2 regions of the Pseudomonas sp. LS_2 genome follow, and region 2 is predicted to be linked to the other one. Evidence: predicted binding sites of a transcription regulator. Region 2 holds the regulator's gene; the other holds the start of a gene.
The links. The regulator sigma-54, encoded in region 2, starts transcription at its own class of promoters, with help from an activator protein. The targets are predictions, from matches to a motif close to ANTGGCATNNANNTTGCTNT.
Positions count from the first base shown of each region.

Region 1 (3,413 bases), on a different contig from region 2:
GCGGCACCAGGGAAGGGTCCATGATCGGCTGGTTCCAGCACGAGGCGAGGATCGAGCCCACGGTCGGCTTGCAGATATCGCAGCCCACATGGCCCTTGCCATGGCGCACGAGCAATTCGTCGAAGCTGCGGATGCCCTCCACCCGCACCATGGCATAGAGCTCCTGGCGGGTGTAGGCGAAGTGTTCGCACAGGCTCTTGTCGACGGTCACGCCGCGGGCAGTGAGTTCGTGCTCGAACACCTGCTTGAGCAAGGCTGCGCAACCGCCGCAACCGCTGGCCGCCTTGGTGCAGCCCTTGACCGCCGCGAGGTCGCTGCAGCCGCCGTCGATGGCCGCGCAGATCGCGCCTTTGCTGACGTTGTGGCACGAGCAGATGGTCGCGCTGTCGGGCAGCGCGTCGGCGCCCAGGGCCGGAGCACCGCCCGTTTGCGGCAGGATCAAGGCAGCCGGGTCGGCGGGCAGCGCGATGCCGTTCTGCGCATATTGCAGCAAGGTGTCGTAGTAACTGTTGTCGCCCACCAGCACCGCACCCAGTACGCGCTTGCCGCTGGCATCCACCACCAGGCGGCGGTAGCTGGCATTGGCTTCGTCGATGAAGCGGTAGCTGCGCGCACCGGGGGTAGCGCCATGAGCGTCGCCGATGGAGCCGACGTCCACGCCCAGCAGCTTGAGCTTGGTCGACATGTCGGCACCGGTGAAGGCCTCGGCCGGCGCGTCGAGCAGGGTTGCTGCCAGGTTGCGCGCCATGCTGTAGCCCGGCGCCACCAGGCCGAAGACGCTGCCGTTCCACGAAGCGCATTCGCCGATGGCAAAGATGCGCGGGTCGCTGGAGCGGCAGTCGCCATCGATCACCACCCCGCCGCGTGCGGCGATCTCCAGGCCACTGGCGCGGCCCAGGGCGTCCTGCGGACGGATACCGGCGGAGAACACCACCAGGTCGGTTTCCAGGTGCTCGCCGCCGTCGAAATTCATGCGGTAGCGGTAGCGTTCGCCTGCACTGATCGACTGCGTGGCCCGGGAAAGGTGTACCCCCACCCCCAGCGCCTCGATCTGCGCGCGCAGCGCCGCGCCACCTTCGGCATCCAGTTGCACCGGCATCAAGCGCGGCGCGAACTCCACTACGTGGGCCTCGAGGCCCAGGGACTTGAGCGCGTTGGCCGCCTCCAGCCCCAACAGGCCGCCGCCGACCACCACGCCACGGCGGGCACCGCTGGCGGCTGCGCGGATCGCATCGAGGTCGTCGAGGGTGCGGTAGACCAGGCGCGCCGTGCCGCTGGAGCCTTCGATCGGCGGCACGAAGGGATAAGAGCCGGTGGCCAGCACCAGGCGGTCGTAGCCATAGCGGCCTTCGGCAGTGACGATTTCGCGTTGCTCGCGGTCGATTTCCAGAACCGCTTCGCCCAGGTGCAGATGCACGCCATGCTGGTCGTAGAAGTCGGCCTCGCACAGCGCCAGGGCCTCGGCGTCGCTGCCGCCGAAGTACTCGGACAGATGCACGCGGTCGTAGGCGCGCTGGCGCTCCTCGCCGAACACCCGCACCTTGAAATGCGCCAGGGCGCCGCGCTCGACCAGTTGCGCGACCAGGTGGTGACCGACCATGCCGTTGCCGACGATGACCAGTCGCTCAAGTTGCCCGTCGTTCGCTGTTGCCTTCATAGCCGATCCTCGATCACGGTTCGCGGGTTTGCCCGCGGCAAAGACAAAAAAAAACGCCTGGAGCCGAAGCTCCAGGCGCCTTTGCCTGTACTCATCAGTGTGAGGCCCCTGCTGATCGCCGTTGATCGGCGGGGCGTGTTGTGGAACAGGTGAAGCAGGGAGTGTGCCAATTAGGCTTCTGTGGAGGCCTCTTCGCGGGTAAACCCGCTCCTACAGGGTTCGGTGCCGCTCTTCAGGCCGACATCGAACCTGTGGGAGCGAGTTTACCCGCGAAGAGGCCAGGTGCTTCGATGCATCACCCCAGTGCACCCCGCCCAATCCCAGTGCACTCAATACACATCGCGCTGGTAGCGTTTGTCGCGGCTCAGCCCTTGCACATAAGCCGCAGCCGCTGTCTCGCTCATCCGCCCATGCTCGGACACCACCTGGCGCAAGGCCGCATCGACGTCCTTGGCCATGCGCTGGGCATCGCCGCAAATGTAGAAATACGCGCCATCCTGCAACCAGCGCCACAGCTCGGCGCCCTGCTCCAGCATGCGCTGCTGCACGTACAGCTTCTCTGCCTGGTCGCGCGAGAACGCCGTACTCAGGCGTAGATGCCCACTGGCCTGCCAGGCCAGCAACTGCTCGCGGTAGTAGAAGTCGCAGGCTTGGTGCTGCTCGCCGAAGAACAGCCAGTTGCCGCCTGCCGCACCACGCGCCTCACGTTCTTCGAGGAATGCGCGAAACGGCGCGATCCCCGTGCCGGGGCCGACCATGATGATCGGCGTGGCGTCGTTCCCGGGCAGGCGGAAATGCCGCGACACCTGCGCAAAGATCGCCACGTCCAGTGCTCCGGCGCGGTCGGCAAGAAAGCCCGAACACACACCTTTGCGCTGGCCATAGCGCACCGTGGAAACGGTCAGGTGCACTTGTTCCGGGTGGGCCGCCAGGCTCGAGCTGATGGAGTACAGCCGCGGCTGCAAGGGCTTGAGCAATACCAACCACTCGGCCAGCGGTAGCCGCTGGGGGAACGCACGCAGGACATCCGGCAACTGCTTGCCCCACAGCCACGCCTTCAGCTCGGCTTGTCGCTCGGGTTGCAGGAGATGACGCAAGCCTTCGGCATCGACGTCCTGGCTGAACGCTTCCAGTTGCGTGGGCGTTACCCGGGCGATTTCCAGATGCCGCTCAAGGGCGTTGGCCAAGGACATGGGCGGCAGGTTGGGCGGCTCGACCACCACCTGGCCATCGAAGCCCATCAGCTCGAGCAGCTCGCTTACCAGGTTCGGGCAGTTGCGCGGCCACACGCCAAGGGCATCGCCCGGTTGGTAGGTCAGGCCGCTGCCGCTGAGGTCGAACACCACCTGGCGTGTTTCCTTGCTGGCGCCAGGGCCATTGAGCACGCGGTTTTCCAGCAGTGGCACAAGGCACGGGCGCTGCCGGGTGAAGGCCACTTTTGGCTCGGCCTCGGTCACTTCGCCGGCACTCGAACCCAGCACCGGCAGCAAGGCTTGCAGCCAATCGGCAAAGGCCTGGTCGAAGTCCGGTTCGCAGTCGACGCGCTCGAGCAAGCGTCGCCCACCCAACTCGGCCAGGCGCTGGTCGAGCTTGCGACCAAAGCCGCAGAATTGGCCATAGCTGGAGTCGCCCAGGGCCAGCACTGCGTAGGGCAGTTCGGCGCACTGGCTACCCTCCTCGCCCTGCAAGGCCTGCCAGAACGCCGTGCCGCTGTCTGGCGCATCACCATCGCCGAAGGTACTGGCGATCAACAGCA
Region 1 is NZ_JAVAYC010000042.1:24,446-27,858, forward strand. Features, by position in the region: gene nirB (nitrite reductase large subunit NirB) at 1-1,657, opposite strand, end outside; gene RAC97_RS23535 (molybdopterin-dependent oxidoreductase) at 1,987-3,413, opposite strand, start outside.
Region 1: the regulator sigma-54 is predicted to act here: its motif matches at 1,809-1,828, upstream of nirB (nitrite reductase large subunit NirB).

Region 2 (3,413 bases):
TCTACAACACCAAGACCCAGGTGGCGACCGCAGGTCGTGGTGGCAACGTGACCACACCGCGCCAGCGTATCGACATGGTGATCCAGCCGAAGAAGAAGGCCGAGTAAATGGCAACCCTCAAAGCGCAGCACCTGGCCAAGAGCTACAAGGGGCGCCAGGTCGTCCGCGACGTCAGCCTGTCGATCGACAGTGGCCAGATCGTCGGCCTGCTCGGCCCCAACGGCGCCGGCAAGACCACCTGTTTCTACATGATCGTCGGCCTGGTCCAGGCCGACCAGGGCCGCGTACTGATCGACAGCAACGACGTCAGCCACCAGCCCATGCACGGCCGCGCGCGCGCCGGCATTGGCTACCTGCCCCAGGAAGCGTCGATCTTCCGCAAGCTGTCGGTGGCCGACAACATCATGGCGATCCTCGAAACCCGCAAGGAGTTGGACCGTGAAGGCCGGCGCCAGGAGCTGGAAAGCCTGCTGCAGGAATTCCACATCAGCCATATCCGCGACAACCTCGGCATGAGCTTGTCCGGCGGCGAACGACGTCGCGTGGAAATTGCCCGCGCCCTGGCCACCGCGCCAAAGTTCATCCTGCTGGACGAACCCTTCGCCGGCGTCGACCCGATTTCCGTGGGCGACATCAAGCAGATCATCCATCATCTGAAGGCCAAGGGCATCGGCGTACTCATCACCGACCACAACGTGCGCGAGACGTTGGACATCTGCGAAACCGCCTACATTGTCAACGATGGTCAACTGATCGCCGAAGGCGATTCCGAGACCATCCTGGCCAACCAGCTGGTCAAGGAGGTTTACCTGGGTCACGAGTTCCGGCTCTGACCCAGGCCAACCTGGAGCACTGAATCAAGCTGGCAAAGCCTCGCACGAGAGGCTTAATTGTTACAGGGTCTAGGCAAACGCCAGAATTTCAGGCATATAACTTGCTTAAAATTCGGCGCCTTGGCGCCCTGTAGTAGATGGCACATGCGTGCCGGCGAACAAGGTATTAAGTTCCAGCCATGAAACCATCGCTCGTCCTAAAAATGGGCCAGCAACTGACGATGACCCCGCAGTTGCAACAGGCCATCCGTCTGCTTCAGCTCTCCACCCTGGACCTCCAGCAGGAAATCCAGGAAGCGCTGGAGTCGAACCCGATGCTCGAACGTCAGGAAGACGGCGACGATTTCGACAACAGCGACCCGATGGCCGAGAACGGCGACAGCAAGCCTGTTGCCGAACCCCAGGAGAGCAGCTTCCAGGAAACCACTGGCGGCAGCGCGGAAACCCTGGAGGAAGGCGAATGGAACGAGCGCATTCCCAACGAACTCCCCGTCGACACCGCCTGGGAAGACATCTACCAGACCAGCGCCAGCAGCCTGCCCAGCAACGATGACGACGAGTGGGACTTCACCACCCGCACCTCCGCTGGGGAAAGCCTGCAAAGCCACCTGCTGTGGCAACTGAACCTGGCGCCGATGTCCGATACCGATCGCCTGATCGCCGTCACCCTGATCGACAGCATCAACAACCAAGGCTACCTGGACGACACACTCGAGGAGATCTGTGCAGGCTTCGACCCGGAGCTGGATATCGAGCTCGATGAAGTCGAGGCAGTCCTGCACCGCATCCAGCAGTTCGAGCCTGCGGGCGTCGGCGCACGCAACCTGGGCGAGTGCCTGTTGCTGCAACTGCGCCAACTCCCCGGCAGCACCCCATGGATGGCCGAGGCCCAGCGCCTGGTCACCGACTTCATCGATCTGCTCGGAAGCCGTGACTACAGCCAGCTGATGCGGCGCATGAAGCTCAAGGAAGACGAATTGCGCCAGGTCATCGAGCTGGTGCAGAGCCTGAACCCGCGTCCCGGCTCGCAGATCGAGTCCAGCGAGCCCGAATACGTCGTCCCCGACGTCATCGTGCGCAAGGACAGCGACCGCTGGCTGGTGGAACTCAACCAGGAGGCGGTCCCGCGACTGCGCGTCAACCCGCAATACGCAGGCTTCGTGCGCCGTGCCGACACCAGTGCCGACAACACCTTCATGCGCAACCAGTTACAGGAAGCGCGCTGGTTCATCAAGAGCCTGCAAAGCCGCAACGAGACACTGATGAAGGTGGCCACCCAGATCGTCGAGCACCAGCGCGGCTTCCTCGACCATGGTGACGAAGCGATGAAGCCCCTGGTGCTGCACGATATCGCCGAGGCGGTGGGCATGCACGAGTCGACCATTTCCCGCGTCACCACACAGAAATACATGCATACGCCGCGTGGCATCTACGAGCTGAAATACTTTTTCTCCAGCCACGTCAGCACCGCCGAAGGCGGCGAATGCTCGTCCACGGCGATTCGCGCGATCATCAAGAAACTGGTTGCTGCGGAAAATGCGAAAAAGCCATTGAGTGACAGCAAGATCGCTGGTTTACTGGAGGCACAAGGCATTCAGGTCGCCCGTCGCACCGTCGCCAAGTACCGCGAGTCCCTCGGCATTGCACCGTCGAGCGAACGCAAGCGATTGATGTAGCCCCTGGATGTGCCACAGCGTTTCAGTGGCAGGCGCAATACCTGCCTCTCTATGCACGGGCAACAAAGGAGAAGCTGTATGCAAGTCAACATCAGTGGACACCATGTAGAAGTCACCCAGCCGCTGCGTGAGTACGTTCTCGAGAAACTCGCTCGCGTGGAAGGCCACTTCGACAAGATCACCAACGTGCAGGTCATCCTGACGGTCGAGAAGCTGCAACAGAAGGTCGAGGCGACCTTGCAGATTCCTGGCGGCGAAGTGGTTGCGAACGCCGAAGATAAAGACATGTATGCAGCAATCGATGCCTTGGCCGACAAGCTCGACCGCCAACTGAAAAAACACAAGGAAAAACAGCAGAGCCTGTTGCAAGGTGCAGCAGCCCGCTGATCCCCTCATCCATGATCCGACTTGAAACCATCCTGACCCCCGGCCGTTCCCTGGTGAACGTACCGGGGGTCACTAGTAAGAAACGCGCTTTGGAGAAAGTGGCCGAAGCGATCGCCCGGGAAGTCACTGAGCTCAACGAATACGAAGTGTTCGAAAAGCTTGTCGCTCGCGAGAAGCTGGGCTCCACCGGTTTCGGCAATGGCATTGCCATTCCCCACTGCCGTCTCGAAGGGTGCACCACCCCGGTCAGCGCTCTGCTGCATCTGGACGCCCCGATCGAATACGATGCCATCGACGGCGCCCCGGTAGACCTTTTGTTCGTCCTTTTGGTACCTGAAGCCGCTACCGATGCGCACCTTGAACTGCTGCGTCAGATCGCCAGCATGCTTGATCGCAAGGAGGTCCGTGATCGCCTGCGTGCCGCCGACAGCAGCGAGGCCCTGTACCAGGTAGTCCTGGACATTCAGAACGAGCATTGAACATGCGCCTGATCATCGTCAGCGGCCGGTCCGGCTCC
Region 2 is NZ_JAVAYC010000041.1:15,946-19,358, reverse strand. Features, by position in the region: gene lptA (lipopolysaccharide transport periplasmic protein LptA) at 1-107, shown strand, start outside; gene lptB (LPS export ABC transporter ATP-binding protein) at 108-833, shown strand; gene RAC97_RS23325 (RNA polymerase factor sigma-54) at 1,013-2,509, shown strand; gene hpf (ribosome hibernation-promoting factor, HPF/YfiA family) at 2,588-2,896, shown strand; gene ptsN (PTS IIA-like nitrogen regulatory protein PtsN) at 2,908-3,375, shown strand; gene rapZ (RNase adapter RapZ) at 3,378-3,413, shown strand, end outside.